DNA from 2 places in the Pseudoalteromonas sp. CH_XMU1449-3 genome. Region 1 is predicted to be linked to the other one. Evidence: predicted binding sites of a transcription regulator. Region 1 holds the regulator's gene; the other holds the start of a gene.
The links. The regulator NrdR, encoded in region 1, represses ribonucleotide reductase genes. The targets are predictions, from matches to a motif close to AAACACNANATNTNGTGTTT.
Positions count from the first base shown of each region.

Region 2: the regulator NrdR is predicted to act here: its motif matches at 9,175-9,194, upstream of nrdA (class 1a ribonucleoside-diphosphate reductase subunit alpha).

Region 1 covers NZ_JAYMDY010000018.1:49,210-61,418, forward strand. The annotation lists gene thrA (bifunctional aspartate kinase/homoserine dehydrogenase I) at 1-2,273, shown strand, start outside; gene thrB (homoserine kinase) at 2,283-3,209, shown strand; gene thrC (threonine synthase) at 3,228-4,511, shown strand; gene WA256_RS17805 (hypothetical protein) at 4,568-4,936, opposite strand; gene glyA (serine hydroxymethyltransferase) at 5,228-6,484, shown strand; gene nrdR (transcriptional regulator NrdR) at 6,593-7,042, shown strand; gene ribD (bifunctional diaminohydroxyphosphoribosylaminopyrimidine deaminase/5-amino-6-(5-phosphoribosylamino)uracil reductase RibD) at 7,045-8,184, shown strand; gene WA256_RS17825 (riboflavin synthase) at 8,189-8,842, shown strand; gene ribBA (bifunctional 3,4-dihydroxy-2-butanone-4-phosphate synthase/GTP cyclohydrolase II) at 8,885-10,000, shown strand; gene ribH (6,7-dimethyl-8-ribityllumazine synthase) at 10,106-10,570, shown strand; gene nusB (transcription antitermination factor NusB) at 10,586-10,996, shown strand; gene thiL (thiamine-phosphate kinase) at 11,041-12,015, shown strand; gene WA256_RS17850 (phosphatidylglycerophosphatase A family protein) at 12,012-12,209, shown strand, end outside.
Region 2 covers NZ_JAYMDY010000008.1:204,464-216,672, reverse strand. The annotation lists gene rpsA (30S ribosomal protein S1) at 1-1,296, opposite strand, end outside; gene cmk ((d)CMP kinase) at 1,395-2,102, opposite strand; gene aroA (3-phosphoshikimate 1-carboxyvinyltransferase) at 2,207-3,487, opposite strand; gene serC (3-phosphoserine/phosphohydroxythreonine transaminase) at 3,490-4,578, opposite strand; gene gyrA (DNA topoisomerase (ATP-hydrolyzing) subunit A) at 4,648-7,344, opposite strand; gene ubiG (bifunctional 2-polyprenyl-6-hydroxyphenol methylase/3-demethylubiquinol 3-O-methyltransferase UbiG) at 7,521-8,231, shown strand; gene WA256_RS12180 (HAD family hydrolase) at 8,231-8,905, shown strand; gene nrdA (class 1a ribonucleoside-diphosphate reductase subunit alpha) at 9,298-11,583, shown strand; gene nrdB (class Ia ribonucleoside-diphosphate reductase subunit beta) at 11,654-12,209, shown strand, end outside.

The DNA of each region.
Region 1 (12,209 bases):
TAGCAAGCGCTGCAGAGCAGGGGCAAAATTTTAGTGAGTTATGGCAAGCATTGGTTGCGCGCTGTGAACAATTAAAAGCTGCTGTTGAAGCTGACTTTGGTCAGGTAGCAAGTTGGCCTGAATTGAGCGAGCTTAAGAATAAACTAGATGGTGTTGCACTTTTGAAGTGTTGCCCAGACCAAATACGTGCTTATGCAATCAGTTTTGGTGAGCGCGTAAGTGTTGCCTTGATGGAGTGTATGCTTAAAGACAGTAATGCTCGTTATTTAGAAGCGACAGATTGTATAGCTTCAGTGGGTGGCTACATTGATGCTGAAGCTGACTTGGCCGCAAGTAAGTTACGTTTTCAAGCAGCATTAAAAGCGGCACCGAGCACAATTTATATCATGCCGGGTTTCACTGCTGCCAATGAGCAAGGTGAGCTAACAACACTTGGTCGTAATGGTTCAGATTACTCAGCAGCCATTGCAGCAGCATGCCTAGAAGCTGATGTATGCCAGATCTGGACTGATGTTGACGGTGTTTACAATGCTGACCCGCGTTATATCAAAAAAGCATCTAAGGTTGATTCGTTATCTTATAAAGAAGCAATGGAGCTTTCTTACTTTGGTGCGAAAGTATTGCACCCGAAAACGATTTTACCTTGTGCTAAAGCAGGCGTGCCGTGCGAGATCAAAAATACTCATAACCCACGTGCAGAAGGTTCTGTGATCAGTAACGACAGTGTGTCGAACGATCCAGTTAAAGCGTTATCAAGTTTACAAAACCTCGCTATGTTAACGGTGTCTGGCCCAGGCATGAAAGGTAAAGTTGGCATGGCGTCAAAAGTATTTAATGCACTGGCGCACGACAATGTTTCAATTGTACTAATCACTCAATCTTCGTGTGAATTTAGCATCAGTTTCTGTGTGCATGAGAGTGACCTATCTCTTGCTTTAGAAGCATTACAAACTGCTTTCGAATTAGAATCACAAGCCGGTTTAATCGAACCAGTACAAGTACAGCGTAACCTTGCGATTGTTACTCTAGTTGGCGATAACATGCGTGCGCACAAAGGTTTAGCGGCTAAGTTCTTTGCTTCATTAGCTCAAGCGCAGGTTAACATTGTTGCTATTGCACAAGATTCGACTGAAAGCGCCATTTCAGCGGTTATCGACGGTGAACTGTGCAACGACGCAGTAAAAGTGTGCCATGAGAACTTCTTTACTCACATTCCTTCAATCGATGTGTTTTTGCTTGGCTGTGGCTTAGTGGGCCAAGAGCTTATTCAGCAGTTAGAGCGTCAACAAGCATGGCTTGAAAAACGTAACATCAAGCTGAACTTGTACGGTGTTGCTAACTCAAGACAGCTTTATCTAGATAGCGAAGGTATTGCTTTTGATGGCTGGCAAGACAAACTAGCCGAGTCAGAGCAGGCATTTGATTTAAATCTGGTTGAGCAATTTGTTAAACAAAACCATTTAATTAACCCTGTGATTGTAGATTGTAGCTCAGCCGATAAGCTTGCTGCGCAATATGTTGATTTCTTGAATGCCGGTTTCCATGTGGTTGCGGCAAACAAAAAAGCCAATACTAGCTCGTATGCTTACTACCAAGATTTAGTAGCAGCAACACAAAAGAATAACCGTAAGTTTTTATACGAAACAAACGTAGGTGCAGGTTTACCAGTACTTGATAATCTGAAATCACTATTTGGTGCCGGTGATGAGCTTATTAAGTTCAGCGGTATCTTATCAGGTTCATTATCGTATATGTTTGGTGCACTACAAGATGGTTTATCACTTAGCGAAGCAACATTAAAAGCAAAAGAAAGTGGGTTTACAGAGCCAGATCCGCGTGATGATTTATCAGGCACTGATGTTGCCCGAAAACTACTGATCATTGCTCGTGAATCGGGTCTTGAGTTAGAACTTAGCGATATCGAAGTTGAATCAGTTTTACCAAAAGGGTTTGCAGAAGATGATTCTGTAGCAGATTTCATGGCAAAACTACCATCTCTTGATGCGCAGTTTAACGACCGCATTCAAAGTGCTGCAAGTGAAGGTAAAGTACTTCGATATGTGGGCACTATTGAAAACGGTCAATGTAAAGTAGGCATTGAAGCCGTAGATAGTAGCCATGCTCTTTACGATATCCGTGACGGTGAAAATGCATTGGCAATCTTAAGTCAATATTATCAACCACGTCCGTTTGTGATTCGTGGTTATGGCGCAGGTGCTGAAGTAACGGCTGCAGGCGTATTTGCTGATATCTTAAAAACGTTAACACGTTAGGAGCTGGTGATGATCCGTGTATATGCACCCGCTTCAATCGGGAATTTTGCTGTCGGCTTTGATGCACTAGGTGCCGCACTGGCACCTATTGATGGCACCTTATTAGGTGATGTTGTAGAGGTGAGTGCCGCTGAGCAAGATACTTTTGTCTGCTCTGGCGACTATGCCCATAAACTTCCAGCTAATGCTGAAGAAAACTTGGCTTATCAATGTTTAATTCATTTTAAAGAACACGTTGCACCGACAATGCCAGCGGTAAAACTTGAGCTTAAAAAGAACCTACCAATTGGCTCAGGTTTAGGTTCAAGTGCTTGTTCTGTAGTGGCTGCGTTTGCTGCCCTTGATAAATTTGCAGAAACAAATTTATCTCAAGAACAACTTATCGAGTTGATGGCTGATTTTGAAGCTATTGTTAGTGGCGGCCGTCATTACGATAACATCACACCCTGTTATTTAGGTGGCTTGCAATTAACTGGTGAACTCATTCCGAACAAGTCAATTTCGTTACCCGTTGATAATCAATGGTATTACGTAGCGGCTTTTCCAGGTTTTTCACTGAATACCGCAAAAGCGCGTTCGGTATTGCCAACGCAATTATCAATGCACGACAGTGTTGAGTTTGCACAGCGACTGTCTGCATTTAGCAGCTTATTGCTAACAGGTCGTTTTGATGCTGCGTTATCAATTATGACAGATGAAATCGCTGAGCCACATCGCGCACCATTAATCCAAGGTTTTGCTGAAGCTAAAAGTGCCTTGCCAGAGCTTGGCGCAGAGATTGTCAGTATTTCTGGTGCTGGCCCAACATTATTTACCGTGTGTAAGAGTCTCGAAGCTGCTCAAAAGTGTGCAGCTTGGCTGAATGATAATTACGTAAATGAACAAGGTTTCAGCCATATCTGTAAACTTGATCAGCTTGGCACACGACAGCTTTAAAGATTTTAAGGAATAAACATGCAATTACATAATTTAAAAGATGAAACACAACAGGTGTCGTTTGTAGAAGCGGTAAAAACGGGGTTAGGGCGTAACCAAGGGGTGTTCTTCCCTGAAAGCCTAACGCCAATTCAAGACATTGATGCGTTACTTGATTTAGACTTTGTTAGCCGAAGCAGTAAGATTTTATCGCACCTAATTGGCGATGAACTACCTGCCGATACCGTTGCACAGATGGTACAAAATGCATTTAACTTTGATGTGAAATTGGTTGAAGTAGAAAAAGATATTTATTGCTTAGAGCTATTTCATGGCCCAACGCTTGCGTTTAAAGACTTTGGCGGCCGTTTTATGGCTGAGTGTCTTGCACAATTTAACCAAGGCGAAAAAGTCACTATTTTAACAGCAACATCAGGTGACACAGGGGCTGCAGTTGCTCATGCATTTTATAATAAGCCAAATATCGATGTCGTGATTTTATACCCGAAAGGTAAAATTTCACTAGCGCAGCAAAAGCTATTTACAACGTTAGGCAATAACATTCATTGCTATGCTGTTGATGGTAGCTTTGATGATTGCCAAAGCATGGTAAAGCAAGCTTTCTTAGACGATGAAGTTAAACAAAAGCTAGGTCTAAATTCTGCTAATTCAATCAACATCAGTCGTTTAGTTGCACAGGTTTGCTATTACTTTGAAGCCATTGCTCAATTACCTAAAGAGCAGCGTAGTAAAGCGCATATCTCAGTACCAAGTGGTAACTTTGGTAATGTGTGCGCTGCGATGATCGGTGCTGTGCTTGGTATGCCAGTAGCGAAACTAAGTGCTACAACTAACCAAAACGACACTGTGCCACGTTTCTTACAAAGCAAAGAGTGGGCACCGAATGACACGCTTGAATCGTTATCGAACGCTATGGATGTGAGTAAACCGAATAACTGGCCACGTGTTCAGTTTATGTTGGATAACAAATGGTTTAGCTATGATGACTTTTATTCAAGCTGTGTTGGTGAAGAAGAAACAAAAGAGGTGATGAAAAAAATTCATCAAACGGGTTACATCGCAGAGCCTCATACTGCAATTGCTTATCAAGGCTTGAAAGAAAATCTAGCAGATGGCAGTGCAGGTATCTTTTTAGCGACTGCACACCCTGCTAAATTTAAAGACAGTGTAGAAGAAATTTTAGACATCGAACTGCCTATGCCAAAACCGCTCGCTGATGCGCTAGCAAATGAGTGCTTGGCTGAAGATATTAAGTTTGATTATCAATTGCTTCGAACTGAGCTGTTAAATAAATTAGCATAACCTTGATTATAGAGCGGCTAAGCCGCTCTTTTTTATGCAGTCTTTTAATAAAGCCCTCAATGAAGTAACGAATGGCTATGACGGTTTAAAATCCGCATGCTTAGAATGACCCCTGCCGAGATACACAGCAAAATACTGATCACCGAAACGAGTTCATTTTGCGTCCATTGCATCAAGGTGAATGCCGAAATAAAAATGATAAAAGGTTTAAATTCATAGTAATAGCGACGTTTTCTTTGCTTGACTCGCTGGCTTGAATGATCGGTTCTTCTGGCTTCAGAACGCATCCGCCAAATGTTAGCACCTAATAAAAATAAGATTACACCGATTAATGTAGGCACATAATTATTGGCTAATGTGATACAACTGATGCCGAGAAAAAAGTATCCGTAGGGGATTAATTCGTATATTGGTTTAGCTAACATGTACTTATACCATCCTTGATATTGACTAGTTATATAAGCTTAGTTTGCCCTAATAAAAACGCAATTTAACAGTGCGATTTTTTGTTTAAGTAACATTTTAAATATCTATGAAATATTTTAAATTTATAAATTTTTGTTATGTATCAATAAAAAAATATCATTATTAAAACACTGTGAAATAAATTCAATCCCTGTTTAAATATGTTCATCTTTACAAGATAGGCAAAAGTGCGTTTTAAGCGTACAATACAGCCTTTAAAAAACACCATACACGTTGCCTTAGGAGACCCCATGTTAGAACGTAGCATGAATATTTCGGATTTCGATCCAGAGTTATTTGCAGCCATCAATAAAGAGACGGCTCGTCAAGAAGAGCACATCGAACTGATCGCGTCTGAAAACTACTGTAGCCCACGCGTACTTGAAGCGCAGGGTTCTCAGCTTACCAACAAATATGCTGAAGGTTACCCAGGCAAACGTTACTATGGCGGTTGTGAGCATGTTGACGTTGTTGAGCAATTAGCAATTGACCGTGCAAACGAATTATTCGGCACAGATTACGCTAACGTTCAACCACATGCGGGTTCACAAGCAAACGCAGCTGTTTTCCAAGCTCTTCTTCAGCCGCACGATACAGTACTAGGTATGAGCTTAGCTCATGGTGGTCACTTAACTCACGGCTCACACGTTAACTTTTCTGGTAAAACGTACAATGCAATTCAATACGGCCTAAACGACGAAACTGGCGAAATTGATTACGCTCAAGTTGAAGCACTTGCATTAGAGCACAAGCCAAAAATGATCATCGCTGGTTTCTCTGCATACTCAGGCGTTGTTGACTGGGCTAAATTCCGTGAAATCGCTGATAAAGTAGGTGCATACTTATTCGTAGATATGGCTCACGTTGCTGGCCTTATCGCAGCAGGTGTATACCCAAGCCCAATCCCTCACGCACACGTTGTTACAACAACAACTCACAAAACATTAGCAGGTCCTCGTGGCGGTCTAATCGTTTCTGCATGTGGTGATGAAGAGATCTACAAAAAGCTAAACAGCGCTGTTTTCCCTGGCGGTCAAGGTGGTCCTTTATGCCACATCATCGCTGCTAAAGCAGTTGCTTTCAAAGAAGCATTACAGCCAGAATTTAAAGCGTACCAAGCACAAGTTGTTAAGAACGCACAAGCGATGGTTGAAGTACTGCAAGAGCGTGGCTACAAAGTTGTTTCTGGTAAAACAGACAACCACTTATTCCTTCTTGACCTAATCGACAAAGATATCACAGGTAAAGATGCTGACGCGGCACTAGGTAACGCAAACATCACTGTTAACAAAAACTCAGTACCAAACGACCCACGTTCACCGTTCGTAACGTCTGGTCTGCGTATTGGTTCTCCGGCTATTACTCGCCGTGGTTTCAAAGAAGCTGAGTCAAAAGAGCTTGCTGGCTGGATCTGTGACGTACTAGACAACATCAACGATGAGTCTGTACAAGCAGAAGTAAAAGAGAAAGTTAAAGCTATCTGTAAAAAATTACCAGTTTACGCTTAATTACTGGTTAAACCGTAATTAAGATAACAATAGCGTTGTTTTTTGCTATTATAAAGGCCGCTTACTAAGCGGCCTTTTTTTGTTTTTTATAAACGGAAGTTGAACCCTATGCATTGCCCTTTTTGCACCGCAAAAGATACTAAAGTAATTGATTCTCGACTAGTTGGCGGTGGTCACCAAGTGAGACGTCGACGTGAATGTAACGAATGCCATGAGCGCTTTACCACCTTTGAAGGCGCTGAACTTGTGATGCCAAGAGTCATCAAGCAAGACGGTAGCCGTGAACCATTCAATGAAGACAAGTTACTGAATGGCTTGCATCGCGCTTTAGAGAAACGCCCAGTGAGCACTGAGCAGGTCGACGAAGTCGTTAACATCATTAAATCTCAACTTCGTGCTACGGGTGAGCGTGAAATCTCTAGCCATTTAATTGGCGAATGCATCATGGAGTCACTAAAGAAACTCGACAAAGTAGCCTATGTTCGCTTTGCATCGGTTTATCGTTCATTTGAAGATATTCGCGAGTTTGGTGAAGAAATCGCTCGTTTAGGTGATTAATCATGTCGTTTACAGAGCTTGATACTGCTTACATGGCGCGTGCCATTGAGCTTGCTAAACTAGGTCGTTTTACTACGACGCCAAACCCGAATGTTGGCTGTGTTTTGGTTAAAGATGGCGAAATAGTCGGTGAAGGGTTTCATCAATTAGCAGGGCAGGGCCATGCTGAAGTGAATGCCTTGGCTGTAGCTGGCGACAACGCGAAAGGCGCCACTGCATATGTGACTTTAGAGCCTTGTAGTCATTATGGACGTACTCCACCTTGTGCCGAAGGTTTAAAAGCCGCGGGTGTTAGCAAGGTGATTGCCGCTATGGTTGACCCAAACCCTGCGGTGAGTGGTCGCGGCCTACAAATTTTAGCTGACGCCGGTATTAGCGTTGCATCTGGTTTACTTGAGCAACAAGCGCGCGATTTAAATAAAGGTTTTTTAAAGCGTATGGAATCTGGATTGCCATATGTGACTTGTAAAATGGCATGTAGTTTAGATGGTAAAACCGCGCTAAATAACGGCCAAAGTAAATGGATAACAGGCCCTAAAGCGCGCCAAGATGTGCAAGCATTTCGTGCGCAAAGCTGTGCTATCCTTACCGGTGCAGACACCGTTATTACTGATAATGCCAAACTTAATGTCCGTGTTGATGAGTTGCCATTTACCATGCCAACCTCGTTGCCTTTGCGCCAACCAACCCGAATCATTATTGACTCACAAAACAGGTTAACGCCTGAGCTTGCGTTATTCAGCATCGAGAGCCCGGTGATAATTTTTACCACTTCGCTTGATAATCACACCAAGTGGCCTCACTTTGTTAAACACGAAGTGGTGCCAGCAAATAACAATAAAGTTGATTTATCGGCGGTTTTAAAGCGTCTTGCTGAACTACAATTTAATCATATTTGGCTCGAAGCGGGTGCAACCCTTGCTGGGGTGTTCGCAGAGCAAGATTTAATTGACGAATACATTGTTTATATTGCCCCTAAGTTAATAGGTGATATGGGCAAAAGCTTACTAAACTTTGCAGAAGTCACCATGATGAGTGATATCACTGAACTGACCTTTACTGATACAGTGATGATTGGCGACGATATTCGCTTAACAGCGATAAAAGCAAAGCAAGCCACAGACATTGAAAATAAAGAGTAGCACTATGTTTACTGGAATTATTGAAGCAACAGGTAAAATTGTTGAACTAACACAAAAGCAAGGTGATCTAGCTATTCGTATTCAAAGCCCTAATTTGGATATGAAAGACGTCAAGCTCGGTGACAGTATTGCCACCAATGGTGTGTGTTTAACGGTTGTCGCTAAACATAGCGATGGTTTTAGTGCTGACTTATCAAACGAAACAATCAGCTTAACTGGGTTTGCACATTATAAAAAAGGTCAAACAGTTAACCTCGAAAAAGCCATGCAACCGGTTTCTCGCTTAGGTGGGCACTTAGTGTCAGGCCATGTTGATGGTATTGCGACTGTCGAAAGTATTAGTCCCAATGCTCGTGCAACCGAGTACTGGTTAAGCACAGACAATGATTTAATGAAGTACATTCCGTACAAAGGTTCGGTGTGTATTGATGGCATTAGCTTAACCGTCAACGAGGTTGAGCAAAATCGCTTTAAGCTGACAATTGTTCCGCATACTGCAGAGCAAACAACGATTGCAGAATTTCAGGTGGGGACTCAGGTGAATTTAGAAGTTGACCAGATTGCTCGCTATTTAGAGCGCCTAATTAAAGGCGCTGAACAACCTTCCCGTTCAGACATATCAATGAGCTTGCTAGCACAAGCTGGCTTTATTAAATAAGCAAAGATACGTCACTATTAATCATACTCTCATGGGCACATTATGAATTTACACAGCGCGCAAGAAATTATCGATGACATTAAAGCCGGTAAAATGGTTATTTTAATGGACGATGAAGACCGAGAAAATGAAGGCGATTTAATTATCGCAGCAGAGCACATTAGTGCTGATGCTATCAATTTTATGGCAACACATGGCCGTGGTTTAATTTGTTTAACAATGACACAAGAGCGTTGTCAGCAGTTAGAATTACCACTTATGGTGAAAAATAACGGTGCTGCTTTTTCAACTAACTTCACAATGTCAATTGAAGCGGCGAAAGGTGTAACTACAGGTATTTCAGCGGCCGACCGCGCACGTACCGTTCAAGCTGCAATCGCTAAAGGTGCCGTGCCGAGCGATATCGTACAGCCAGGGCATATTTTCCCAATTATGGCGCAGCCTGGTGGCGTGTTAACACGTGCAGGTCATACTGAAGCGGGTTGTGATTTAGCGCGTTTAGCGGGTCTTGAGGCGTCATCTGTGATTGTTGAAATCTTAAACCCAGATGGCACCATGGCGCGTCGCCCTGATCTTGAAGTATTTGCAAAAGAGCATGACTTAAAGATTGGCACCATTGCAGATTTAATCGAATACCGAAACCTAAACGAAACCACCATTGAGCGCGTTGCTAAATGTAAACTGCCAACAGATCACGGTGAGTTTGATTTAGTGACCTACAAAGACACCATTGATGGTCAGCTTCACTATGTTTTACAAAAAGGTGAAGTATCGAAAGACGAACCAACGTTAGTACGTGTTCACTTACAAAGTACCTTTAACGACATTCTATTATCAGATAGAAGTGCTGATCGTAGCTGGGGCTTATCAGATGCTATGGCTTATATCGCTGAGCACAACGGTGTGCTTGTTATCTTGGGTAAACAAGAGTCAACAGAAGACCTAGAAGCAACCGTTAAAGCCTTTGCCGCTGAAGATGCTGGCGAAAATGTGAGTCATCGTAAATTCCAAGGTACATCGCGTACTGTGGGTGTGGGCTCGCAAATTTTGGCTGATTTAGGTATTGAAAAGATGCGCTTAATGAGCCGTCCTAAGAAGTACCATGCGTTATCTGGTTTCCACTTAGAAGTGGTTGACTATGTTGAGCCACAGTCTTAGTTAGGGAAAACAGATTTACTAGGCTACTTTTATATTTTTGTGGTATTATGCGCCGTAATTTTTGCGCAATCGCAACCGCTTAAACTTATTTTTTAGGGTTATTAAATGAAAATTATTGAAGGTAACAAATACGCACCGGGCAAAAAATTTGCCATTGTCATTTCTCGCTTTAATGACTTTATTGGTAGCAGCCTATTAGCAGGTGCTGTTGATGAGCTTAAGCGCACAGGTGGCGTATCTGAAGACGACATTACAGTTGTTTACGTACCAGGTGCCGTTGAATTACCTTTAGCAGCGAAACGCGTTGCAGCAAAGAAAGAACACGATGCAATCATCGCTTTAGGCGTAGTGATCAGAGGTGGTACACCACACTTTGATTTAGTCGCTGGCGAATCAAACAAAGGTCTTGCGCAAGTATCTCTTGAGTATGATATCCCGGTTGCATTTGGCGTATTAACCACTGAAAGCATTGAGCAAGCAATTGAGCGCGCAGGTACCAAAATGGGTAACAAAGGCGGCGAAGCTGCTTTAGGTGCGCTTGAAATGGTTAATGTGTTAGACAAAATTTAAGTTTAAGGAATCTCTGTGAAACCAGCAGCAAGACGTAAAGCACGTATCTTAGCACTTCAAGCCGTATACTCTTGGCAGTTAAGCGGTAACCCAATTGCTGATATTGAACAGCAAATGTTAATTGAAAATGATGTGACTAAGATCGACGTCGAATATTTCAAAGACCTAGCACGCGGTGTTGTTGTTAACTGTAAGCAATTAGATGAAATCGTTGCACCACATTTAGCACGCCCAGCTGATGAGTTAGACATGGTCGAAAAAGCAATTTTACGTCTGTCTGGCTATGAGCTGAAATTCCGTGAAGACGTACCTTACAAAGTGGCAATCAATGAAGGCATTGAGCTTGCTAAGATGTTTGGTGCTGAAGACAGCCATAAGTTTGTCAACGGTGTACTTGATAAAGCAGTGAAAGAACTGCGTAAGTAAGTAACCCCGTAAAGGAGAGCCGGCTTGGGCCGGCTTTTTTGTGTATGAAGGAATTTGAACTAATCAATCGTTACTTTAAGGGGCGTGGCATTATTCGCCGTGATGTGAACCTAGGTATTGGTGACGATTGTGCCTTAGTAACTGTGCCTGAAAACTGTCAATTGGCGGTAACAACAGACACCTTAGTTGCGGGCGTACACTTTTTTGATGACATCTCTGCGCGTGCCCTTGGGCATCGAGCTTTAGCTGTTAACTTAAGTGATCTTGCGGCAATGGGCGCTGAACCTACGTGGATTTCGGTAGGCCTTACGTTGCCTGAAGCAAATATAGAGTGGCTTGAAGAGTTCACTGAAGGCATGCATGAGATTGCAGAGTACTTCAATGTGCAAATCATTGGTGGTGATACCACTCAAGGCCCTTTAACCATTACGATTTGCGCTAAAGGCATCGTGCCTGAAGGCAAAGCACTGCGCCGTAGCGGTGCTAAAGTTGGCGATTGGATTTATGTAACAGGTCCATTAGGAGATGCTGGTGTAGCCATTGAAGCCCGTAAACAAGGCCTCGATATCGCCCCTGAACACTTAAGCTATTTAAATAATCGTTTTGATTATCCGACTCCACGTGTTGCAGCTGGTCAGGTTCTGCGAGGCGCTGCCTCTGCAGCAATTGATATTTCCGATGGATTATTAGCTGACTTAGGCCATATTTTAGCGCTATCGCAAGTTAGTGCGGTGATCAATGTTGATAAAGTGCCTGTTTCTGATGCATTAAATTCGTCGATTCCACGTGCAGAGCAATTTGACTACATTTTAAATTATGGTGACGACTACGAGTTGCTGTTTACTGTGCCAGAAAGCAATAAAAGCATGGTTGATATGAAACTGCGCCAATATGGTGTTGAAGCAAGTTGTGTAGGTCAAATTAAAAGTGGCGAAGGTGAGATTGAGCTATTACTTGATGGTGAGCAATTTAATTATCAAGGTAAGGGCTTTCAGCACTTTACGAAGGAGCCGGTTTGAGCAGTAACCGATTATTCAATTTAAAACGCCCACACCAATTTTTTGGTTTGGGTTTTGGCTTAGGCCTTGCCCCTAAAGCACCTGGCACCTTTGGTACCTTTGCTGCCTTGCCATTTATTTTTACTACTATGTACTTTCCGCTGTGGTTACAGATTGTGTTTGCAGTCGTGATCAGTGTATTTGGTATTTGGGCG
Region 2 (12,209 bases), on a different contig from region 1:
GCCTAGAGAGATACGCTCACGCTCTGGGTCAACTTGTAATACGATAGCAGTGATTTCGTCGCCTTTCTTGAATTCACGTACAGCTTCTTCGCCTGGTGTGTTCCAAGAAATGTCTGAAAGGTGAACAAGACCGTCAATACCGCCTTCAAGACCGATGAAGATACCGAAGTCAGTGATTGATTTGATCTTACCAGTAACTTGGTCGCCTTTGTTTTGTAGACGAGCAAATTCTTGCCATGGGTTAGCAATACATTGCTTAAGACCAAGAGAAATACGACGACGCTCTTCGTCGATTTCAAGAACCATAACTTCAACAGTGTCACCTAGTGAAACAACTTTTGAAGGGTGGATGTTCTTGTTAGTCCAATCCATTTCAGAAACGTGTACTAGACCTTCTACGCCTTCTTCGATTTCAACGAAACAACCGTAGTCAGTAAGGTTAGTTACACGACCAGAAAGCTTAGAACCTTCTGGGTAACGACCAGCGATAGCTGCCCATGGATCTTCGCCAAGCTGTTTAAGGCCTAGAGATACACGAGTCTTTTCTTTGTCGAATTTAAGAACTTTAACTGCGATTTCGTCGCCAACATTAACGATTTCTGAAGGGTGCTTAACACGCTTCCACGCCATGTCTGTGATGTGTAGTAGACCGTCAACACCACCAAGGTCAACGAACGCACCGTAGTCAGTAAGGTTCTTAACGATACCTTTAACTTCTTGACCTTCAACAAGGTTAGCAAGAAGTTCTTCACGCTCTTGTGAGTTCTCTGATTCGATAACTGCACGGCGAGAAACAACAACGTTGTTACGTTTTTGGTCAAGCTTGATTACTTTGAACTCAAGCTCTTTACCTTCAAGGTGAGTTGTGTCACGTACTGGACGAACATCAACAAGTGAACCAGGTAGGAAGGCACGGATTGAATCAACTTCAACAGTGAAACCGCCTTTAACTTTACCGTTGATAACACCAGTAACAGTCTCTTGCTCTTCACATGCTTTTTCTAAGCGGATCCACGCTTCGTGACGCTTCGCTTTCTCACGAGAAAGGATAGTTTCACCGAAACCGTCTTCGATTGCGTCTAAAGCAACATCTACTTCGTCGCCAACAGCAACTTCTAGTTCACCAGCAGCATTTTTGAATTGCTCAGCAGGGATTGCACTTTCAGATTTAAGACCAGCATCAACAAGTACGATGTTGTTCTCGATTGAGATAACAGTACCTTTAACGATAGAGCCTTGCTCTGCTTCAAAACCCTTAAGGCTTTCTTCAAATAACTGCGCAAAATTTTCTGACATTATACGTCTCTAAATAATTAAATAACCAATTAGCAACCATGCTGCATGGGGTTGTTAAAATAGCACTAGCTTCCTGCCGGTACCTTAATAAATTACTTTTAAGCTTTTGGAAGCTTTCCTGCAAGTACTGCTTCGTCGAGTAAAGTTACTACTTTATCAAACACTTGCATTGCATTAAGCTCGCTAGTATCGAGCTCAATGGCGTCTTCTGCAGGAACAAGCGGCGCAACTTCACGCGTCATATCACGGTGATCGCGAGCTTTTATGTCCTCAAGTAGACCACTTAGTGTAACATCAAGACCGCGTTCGTTCAACTCAGCAAAGCGACGACGAGCGCGCTCTTCAGCTGATGCGGTTAAATAAATCTTCAATGGTGCATCTGGGAACACAACTGTGCCCATGTCACGACCATCGGCAATTAAGCCGCTCTCAGTACGAAACGCACGTTGACGACGTAATAATGCTTCTCTCACCCGTGGTAATGCAGCAATTTTTGATGCCGCAGCACCCACTTCTTCGTTACGAATTGTGGTTGTGACGTCTTCGCCTTCCAAGACAATTTTAGAAGTATGCGTTTGGCTATCGACCAAAAACTGTACATCTAAGTTTGCAGCTAGCGGAACTAGCGCATCTTCATTATCTAGTTCAATTTGATGATGAAGCGCTGCAAGTGACAGCACACGGTAAATCGCTCCACTGTCTAATACATCCCAACCTAATTTCTCGGCTAACAAGCGACAAACAGTTCCTTTACCTGAACCACTTGGGCCATCGATGGTGATTACGGGCATTGATAACGCCTGCATTTATAACCTCCTGCAATGCACACCAAAATAAAACCGCGATATTATACGCCAGTTCTAGAAATAGATCCGCATTTAGAATGTAACTTTTTATATTTTCTTCTGTTTTATTGACTTGAGACAGACTCTAGTACTTTGAAAAACGTTGGAAAAGTTTTGTATGTACACTTAGGATCGTTAATGGTTATCGGCTTTCCGCCAACGGCAACCATTGCAAAACACATGGCAATACGGTGATCGTTATAGGTATCAATCGCTACATCGTTAAATGTTTCTGGTGGTGTAATTTCGATGAAATCTTCACCTTCAACCACTTCTGCACCAACTTTACGAAGCTCAGTCGCCATGGCATATAAGCGATCTGTTTCTTTTACACGCCAGTTATAGATATTACGAATAGCTGTTTTACCTTTAGCAAAAAGCGCAACAGTGGCTAGTGTCATTGCCGCATCAGGGATTGCATTGGCATCAATATCGACCGCGTTTAGCTCGCCTTTACGAACCACCAGCTTTTCATCATACCAATCGATTTTGGCGCCTACTTGCTCCATAACTTTGGCAAAACCAATATCACCTTGAACAGATGCCGCACCTACCCCGTTAATTTCAATTTCGCCACCTGCTATTGCAGCCGCCGCAACAAAATAAGAGGCGCTTGATGCATCACCTTCAACCATAATGCGCTCAAGTGCTTGATACTGCTGACAGCCTTCAACGTAAAATGTTTCGTAATTGTCATGGCTTACTGTAACGCCAAAACGCTTCATTACATCTAGGGTAATATCAATGTATGGCTTTGATACCAGCGTGCCTTTAATGGTGATTTCTGTATCGCCATTAAATAATGGCGCTGCCATTAGTAACGCTGTTAAGAACTGGCTAGAAATGCTGCCATCAATTTCAACTTTACCACCGTTGATTTTGCCGCCTTTTATGGCCAGTGGTGGGTAATCTTTATGCTTAAGGTATTCAACATCACCACCCAGAGCTTGCAGTGCATCAACCAAATGGCCGATTGGGCGCTCTTCCATACGAGGCTCGCCCACCAGCTGGTACTCGCCATCTACAGCAGCTAAAACCGCTGTCAGTGGACGATAAGCTGTACCGGCATTACCTAAAAATAAAGGCTCGCTTGGGGTTTTAAATTTACCTGCAACACCCTCTACGGTGGCCACTGTTTTATCTTCATTAAGCGATACATTCACGCCTAAAAGATTTAATGCACCTAGCATGTGACGAATGTCATCACTGTCTAGTAGGTTTTCAACAACCGTTGTGCCCTCTGCTAAAGCAGCTAGTAACAAGATACGGTTTGATAAACTTTTTGAGCCTGGCAGTGTCACACTACCATTTACCTTTGTAATCGGTTCAAGACGAAGCTGTTCCATAATTAGCTGTTCTCCTTGGCGAATTTTTCCATAAAATTAACCAAGGCTTGAACACCTTCAAGTGGCATCGCATTATAAATGCTTGCGCGCATACCACCGACAATACGGTGACCTTCAAGGGCTAATAAGCCTGCATCTTTTGATTCACTAATGAATTTATCATTCAGTGATTCGTCATTTAACCAAAATGGTACGTTCATTCGCGAACGGCAATGCTTAGCAACTTTGTTGCTGTAAAAATCTGAGCTATCAATGTAGTTATAAAGAAGTTCTGCTTTTGCGATGTTTTGTTCTTCCATCGCTTTAACGCCGCCGTTTGTTTCAAGCCATTCAAATACTTCAGCAGCTAAGTACCACGCGAATGTCGGTGGTGTGTTATACATGCTGCCTTGTTTTGCTTCTAATGCGTAATCAAGAATACCTGGCTTTGCAAGACCTTCGCGCTCAAGAAGCGTTTTGCGAACAATAACAATCGATAAACCAGACGGGCCAATATTCTTTTGTGCGCCAGCGTAAATAAGATCAAACTGATTTACGTCAAACTCGCGCGATAAAATAGTCGATGACATATCAGCCACAATCGGTGCTGATGGGTGTGATGGTACGTCAAAAATTTCTATGCCATCTACGGTTTCATTCGGACAATAGTGAATGTATGACGCATCAGCAGGTAATTCCCAGCTGCTTGCTGGTTTAATAGAGAACTGGCCATTTTGCTGCTCATCATCACGTACATTGATGCTTTCAACTGCAGTGAATTTTGCCGCTTCTGAAGTAGCCCCTTTAGACCATACACCGTTTTCACAGTACACAGCTGGCTTATCATCAAGGTGAAGGTTCAGTGGTACAGCACTGAATTGACCACGGCCACCGCCGTGCATAAATAACACTTCAAACTCATCGCTAATATTCATTAAACGACGCAGGCTTGCTTCACATTTAGTGGTAAGCGCTAAAAAGTCGCTGCTGCGATGGCTAATTTCCATCACAGAGACACCTAAACCTTGCCAATCTATAAATTCTTTTTGTGCTTTTTGCATAACTGCCGGCGGTAGCATTGCCGGTCCTGCACAAAAATTATACTTAGTCATTACTTTGCCTCATTCCAGTAATTATAGTGCGGATAAAAAAAGCGGCCGAAGCCGCTTTTTAAATCAATGTTATTCTGAAGGTGGGTTATCACCCGTTTCTTCAGTATTGGTATCGACTACTTCAACGGCCTCGCCTTCGATGGCTTCAAGCTCATCAACTTCGATTTCTTCGATACGTTGTAAACCAACTACTTGCTCTTCGTCAATAGTTCGTATCAAAATAACGCCTTGAGTATTACGACCAACCGTAGAAACCTCGTTTACACGGGTACGTACTAAGGTACCGCGATTCGAGATAATCATGATTTCGTCGTTATCGTCAACTTGTACTGCACCAACCACAGCGCCATTACGCTCGCTTACTTTGATTGATACAACACCTTGTGTTGCACGGCTCTTCGATGGGTAATCTTCAAGTGCTGTACGCTTACCGTAACCGTTTTCTGTCACAGTTAGGATTGCACCATCTGACTTAGGTACGATTAACGACACAACGCGTTGGTCGTCAGCCATCTTAATACCACGAACACCTGTTGCTGTACGACCCATTGGACGTACACCTTTGAAGCGGATTTCTGGGTTACCGTTTTCGTCTAGAACTGGGTTACCATTTTCATCAACAACTTCTGTCTCTTCTGCTTCTTTAAAGCGAACAACTTTACCAGCATCAGTGAATAGCATGATTTCATTCGTGCCATCAGTGATATCAACACCAATTAGGCTATCGCCTTCATTTAGGTTAACAGCGATGATACCGCTCGCACGTTGACGGCTGTATGCTGTAAGTGGTGTTTTCTTAACTGTACCAAACGCAGTTGCCATGAAGATGTATTTATCTTCTTCGTACTCACGTACTGGTAAGATAGCAGTAATACGTTCATCAGCTTCAAGTGGTAATAAGTTAACAATTGGCTTACCACGCGCTGCACGGCTTGCTAATGGTAACTGATATACTTTCAACCAGTATAAGCGACCTGCTGTTGAGAAGCACAGGATTGTATCGTGCGTGTTAGCAACTAACAGACGTTCGATGAAGTCTTCATCTTTCATCTTCGTTGCTGATTTACCTTTACCACCACGACGCTGTGCTTCGTAGTCAGATAATGGTTGATACTTAACGTAACCTTCATGAGAAAGCGTTACAACAACGTCTTCTTCATTGATTAGGTCTTCAAGGCTAATATCGTGAGCAGCTGCACTGATTTCAGTGCGACGTTCGTCACCATATTGCTCTTTAATTTCTACTAGCTCGTCGCGGATAACTTCCATTAAACGCTCTGGGCTTGAAAGAATATGTAAAAGCTCAGCAATTAGATCAAGTAAGTTTTGGTACTCGTCTAAGATCTTCTCATGCTCAAGACCTGTTAGTTTGTGTAAACGTAGGTCTAGAATTGCTTGTGCTTGTTGCTCAGATAAATAGTACTGACCGTCACGGATACCTAAATCAGCCGCTAACCAATCAGGGCGTGCTACGTTATCTTCACCTGCTTTTTCAAGCATTGCTTTAACAGTGCCTAGTTCCCAAGGACGTGCTGTTAGTGCAGCTTTTGCTTCTGCTGGTGTTGGTGACTTACGAATAAGTTCGATAATTGGGTCGATATTCGCAAGGGCAATCGCTAAGCCTTCAAGCGTATGAGCACGGTCACGGGCTTTACGTAAATCGAATACGGTACGACGTGTAACAACTTCACGGCGGTGTACGATAAACGCTTCAAGCATTTCTTTTAAGTTGAAACACTTAGGTTGGTTGTTATCAAGTGCAACCATGTTCATACCAAACACAGTTTGTAACTGAGTTTGTGCATATAGGTTGTTTAAGATTACTTCACCAACATCACCACGTTTGATTTCGATAACGATACGCATACCGTCTTTATCTGATTCGTCACGTAGTGCGCTAATACCTTCAATCTTCTTATCTTTAACAAGCTCTGCGATCTTTTCAATAAGGCGTGCTTTGTTAACTTGATAAGGGATTTCGTGAACGATGATTGTTTCACGACCGGTTTTTTCGTCAACTTCGATTTCAGCGCGAGCACGGATATATACTTTACCACGACCGGTTAAGTACGCTTGCTCAATGCCTTTTTTACCATTGATAATCGCCGCAGTCGGGAAATCTGGACCTGGGATATATTCAATAAGGTCAGCAATTGACATATCAGGGTTTTGAATAAGCGCTAAACAACCATTGATAACTTCTGTTAAGTTATGAGGTGGAATGTTTGTCGCCATACCAACCGCGATACCCGAAGAACCATTTACTAATAAGTTAGGTACTTTAGTAGGTAATACGTCAGGAATTTGCTCAGTACCGTCGTAGTTCGGTACGTAATCAACCGTTTCTTTTTCTAAATCAGCTAATAATTCATGTGACATTTTCGCCATACGGACTTCCGTATAACGCATTGCTGCCGCAGAGTCACCGTCAACAGAACCAAAGTTACCTTGGCCGTCAACAAGCATGTAGCGTAATGAGAAAGGCTGCGCCATACGAACGATAGTGTCATATACCGCGCTGTCGCCATGTGGGTGGTACTTACCGATTACATCACCAACAACACGTGCTGATTTCTTGTAAGGTTTATTCCAATCATTATTGAGTTCGTTCATTGCAAATAGAACGCGGCGGTGAACTGGCTTTAAGCCGTCACGTACGTCTGGCAATGCACGTCCTACGATTACACTCATCGCGTAATCAAGGTAGGAGTTTTTTAATTCATCTTCAATATTGACTGGCAGAATTTCATTGGCGAGATCAGTCATTTGATTTCACATTCCTTCAGTATTGACTCATTAAGAGGCAAACCGCCGTCTTAAGAGCTTTAGTTATTATTTCCAGACCATGCTATCACAATTTATTTAGATTTACAGGCGCTAAATCTTTGCGATTTATTAATTTCCCCCTATATAATGGCCTCAGATTAACGAGGAAGTTTTTTATGACCGAGCATCAAAATGTAGATAATGCAGAAATTGCAAAGTTTGAAGCCATCGCAGAACGTTGGTGGGACCGCGACGGAGAGTTCAAACCCCTTCATGAAATAAATCCTCTACGTTTGGATTTTGTCGCTGATAAAGTAGGCGGCTTATTTGATAAGGAAACCTTAGATGTTGGCTGTGGTGGCGGCATCTTAAGTGAAAGTATGGCGCGTATGGGCGCTAAAGTAACCGGTATCGATATGGGCCAAGAGCCACTCACCGTTGCTAAGTTACATAGTTTAGAAACAGGCGTACCTGTTGATTATATAAAAGTACCTGCAGAGCAATTCGCTGCTGAGCACCCTGCTCGCTTTGATGTAGTGACTTGTATGGAAATGCTTGAGCATGTTCCAGACCCTGCTTCTATTATTCGTGCTGTAGCAGAACTTGCTAAACCGGGCGCCGATGTATTCTTTTCAACATTAAATAAAACACCAAAAGCTTATTTGTTTGCTATTGTCGGTGCTGAAAAGCTTTTGAAAATGGTACCTGAAGGTACACATGACCATAAAAAGTTTATTAAACCTGCACAGCTTATTGCATGGGCAGAAGAAGCGGGATTAAAAGTACGCGCCAGTACCGGCCTTCATTATAACCCGTTTTCTAAACAGTACAGCTTAAATGATGATGTAAGTGTTAATTACATCCTGCACTTTGAGAAACTAGCCTGATGAGTGGTGTGCAAGCACCCTCTATCGATTTTGATGCGTTTATCTTTGATTTAGATGGCACACTACTCGATACCGCGGATGACTTAGGTGGTGCATTAAACCGAGTGTTAGCAGATGCTAATGTGGCGCCTGTTGCTGAGCATGTTTATCGCCCTGCAGCTTCTAACGGTGCAAATGCATTATTAGAAGTGGGCTTTGGTGATAAATGGCCTGAACTTGAACAACTCGCCTTGCGTCAGCAGCTTCTTGACTACTACGCCGAAGATATTGCTGTGCACAGTAAATGTTTCAATGGCATAGAACAGCTTTTAATTGCACTTGAGCAAAACAATATTAAGTGGGGCATTATGACTAATAAGCCCGGCTTTTTAACTAAGCCCTTAGTGCAAGCTATTCCCTCTTTGCGTGATGCAAAGGCGGTTGTGAGTGGCGATACATTAGCAGTATCAAAACCATCACCGGATCCACTATTACACACCGCTGAGATCTTAGACGTTGATCCGAGCCGTTGTTTGTATATCGGTGATGCTGAACGTGATATTCAAGCTGCAAAAGCGGCCAATATGTACAGCGCAACAGCGTTATGGGGTTATATACCCAGTGTAGATGCCGCACTTGGCTGGCAAGCGGATTTCAATTGGCAAACGCCGATTGATGGTTTTAACCATATATAGTGTTATTTGATAACTGAAACACCATATATTGTGATTTGATTTACTTTTGAGCATTCATTGATGATAAAAAAATCAGTCAAAATTTATTTTTAAAAACGGTAAATTTTCTGGATCTTTTGTTGATTTCTACAAATTTCGTCGTCTATGAATGTTCAAAGGTTAATGGTCACTAACACAATGCGTTTATCCAATAGTTATCCACAAAATGGGGCAATTCTATCCCTTGCAAAACAGCGCAGACCACACTATCTTGTGATCTGCAATTTAAACAACACCAGATATTGTGGCTAAATGTTATTCAATTAGATCACCCTGGCGTTTAATAATAATAATTACATAAAGAATACCTTTGTCTTTACAACTATAATTTCCCAAGGAATACAGGCAAAACTATGAACCAACAGCTATCTGTAAGCAAACGTGACGGCCGTAAAGAGTCACTTGATCTAGATAAGATCCATCGCGTGATCGCTTGGGCCGCAGAAGGTCTAGAGAATGTGTCTGTCTCACAAGTTGAATTAAAATCACATATTCAATTTTACGACGGCATTCGTACCGATGACATTCATGAAACAATCATCAAAGCTGCAGCTGATCAGATCTCTAAAGATACGCCTGATTACCAATACCTAGCTGCTCGCTTAGCTGTATTCCATTTACGTAAAAAAGCGTACGGTCAATTTGAGCCACCACGCTTATACGATCACATCACGAAATTAGTTGAAGACAAGCGTTATGATCAACACCTACTTGTTGATTATACCGAGCAAGAAATTGACGAGTTAGATGCTTACATCGATCACAACCGTGACTTAAACTTCAGCTACGCTGCTGTAAAGCAACTTGAAGGTAAGTATTTAGTTCAAAACCGTGTTACTGGTGAAATCTACGAAAGTGCACAGTTTTTATATATCTTAGTTGCTGCAAGCTTATTCTCTGATTATCCAAAAGAGACACGCCTTGATTACATCAAGCGTTTTTATGATGCAGTATCTACATTCAAAATTTCATTACCTACACCTATCATGGCTGGTGTACGTACCCCTACACGTCAGTTCAGCTCATGTGTACTTATTGAATGTGGTGATAGCCTAGATTCTATTAATGCAACATCGTCTGCGATTGTTAAATACGTTTCACAACGTGCGGGTATTGGTATTAATGCCGGTCGCATCCGTGCGCTTGGTAGCCCTATTCGTAACGGCGAAGCGTACCACACAGGTTGTATTCCGTTTTATAAGCACTTCCAAACAGCAGTTAAGAGCTGTTCACAAGGTGGTGTTCGTGGTGGCGCAGCAACACTGTTCTACCCACTTTGGCACTTAGAAGTTGAAAACCTACTTGTTCTTAAGAACAACCGTGGTGTTGATGATAACCGTGTACGTCACCTTGACTACGGTGTGCAGTTCAATAAATTAATGTATAGCCGTTTAATCAAAGACGATTACATCACATTATTTAGCCCTTCAGATGTACCAGGTCTATACGATGCGTTCTTTGAAGATCAAGCAAAGTTTGATGAGCTATACATCAAATACGAGCAAGACGAGTCAATTCGTAAAAAACGTATTAAGGCGATTGAGTTATTCTCAATGTTTGCACAAGAGCGTGCGAGCACAGGTCGTATCTACTTACAAAACGTTGACCACTGTAATACGCACAGCCCGTTCATCTCGACTGTGGCGCCAATTCGTCAATCTAACTTATGTTTAGAAATTGCATTACCAACTAAGCCACTTAGCAATGTAATGGATGAAGAAGGTGAAATTGCACTTTGTACGCTGTCAGCGTTTAACTTAGGTGCAATTGAATCACTTGACGAATTAGAGGAACTTGCTGAACTTGCAGTACGTGCCCTTGATAACTTACTTGATTTCCAAGACTACCCTGTTCCTGCGGCGAAAAACGCGACTATGGGTCGTCGTACGCTAGGTATTGGTGTTATTAACTACGCATACTACTTAGCGAAAAATGGTAAGCGTTACTCAGATGGCAGCGCAAATGCCCTAACTCACAAAACATTTGAAGCAATTCAATATTACCTAATGAAAGCATCAAATGAGTTAGCGAAAGAACGTGGTGCGTGTCCTAAATTTAACGAGACAACGTATTCTCAAGGCATTATGCCAACAGATACTTACAAACGTGACCTAGATCAGTTCTGTGATGAGCCTCTTCACTTAGATTGGGATTCATTACGCGAAAGCATTAAAGAGCACGGTATGCGTAACTCAACGCTATCTGCCCTTATGCCTTCAGAGACATCATCGCAAATCTCTAACGCAACAAATGGTATTGAGCCACCACGTGGTCATATCAGCGTTAAAGCAAGTAAAGATGGTATCTTAAAGCAAGTAGTGCCAGATTATGAAAATCTGAAAGATAACTACGAGCTACTGTGGGATATTCCTTCAAACGATGGTTACCTACAACTGGTTGGTATTATGCAAAAATTCGTTGACCAAACGATCTCTGCAAACACTAACTATGATCCATCTAAGTACGAAGGCGGTAAAGTACCTATGAAGGTGCTATTAAAAGACCTACTGACTGCGTATAAACTTGGTGTTAAAACCCTGTACTATCACAACACACGTGATGGTGCATCAGACTCTCAAGATGAGTTAACACCTGAGGTAGAAGATGACGGTTGTGCAGGCGGCGCTTGTAAAATCTAATTAAATTAATAACATAACAAAAGCGGGCTCATTAGCCCGCTTTGTCCTGACTGTTTTTTGAGAAATCACTATGTCATATACAACTTTTAGCCGAAATCATAATAACCAATTACAAGAACCGATGTTTTTCGGCCAAACGGTAAACGTGTCACGTTACGACCAACAAAAGTACCCTATCTTCGAAAAGCTAATTGAAAAGCAACTTTCGTTCTTTTGGCGTCCTGAAGAAGTTGATGTAAGTAAAGACCGTCTTGACTTCCAAGCGTTACCAGAGCACGAAAAGCACATCTTTTTAAGTAACTTAAAATATCAAACGCTACTTGATAGTGTGCAAGGTCGTTCGCCTAACGTTGCGTTACTACCTATTGTGTCTATTCCTGAGCTAGAAACTTGGATTGAAACATGGGCATTTAGTGAAACTATTCACAGCCGTTCATACACACACATTATTCGTAACGTTACGCAATCTCCTGAACTTATCTTTGACGATATCGTAAGCAACGAGAAAATCAGTGAGCGTGCTGATGCGGTAACTAAGTATTACGATGATTTAATAAACATGATTTCTGTTTACAACCTATATGGTGAAGGTAAACATGTGATCAATGGTGAAGAGGTTAAAGTCA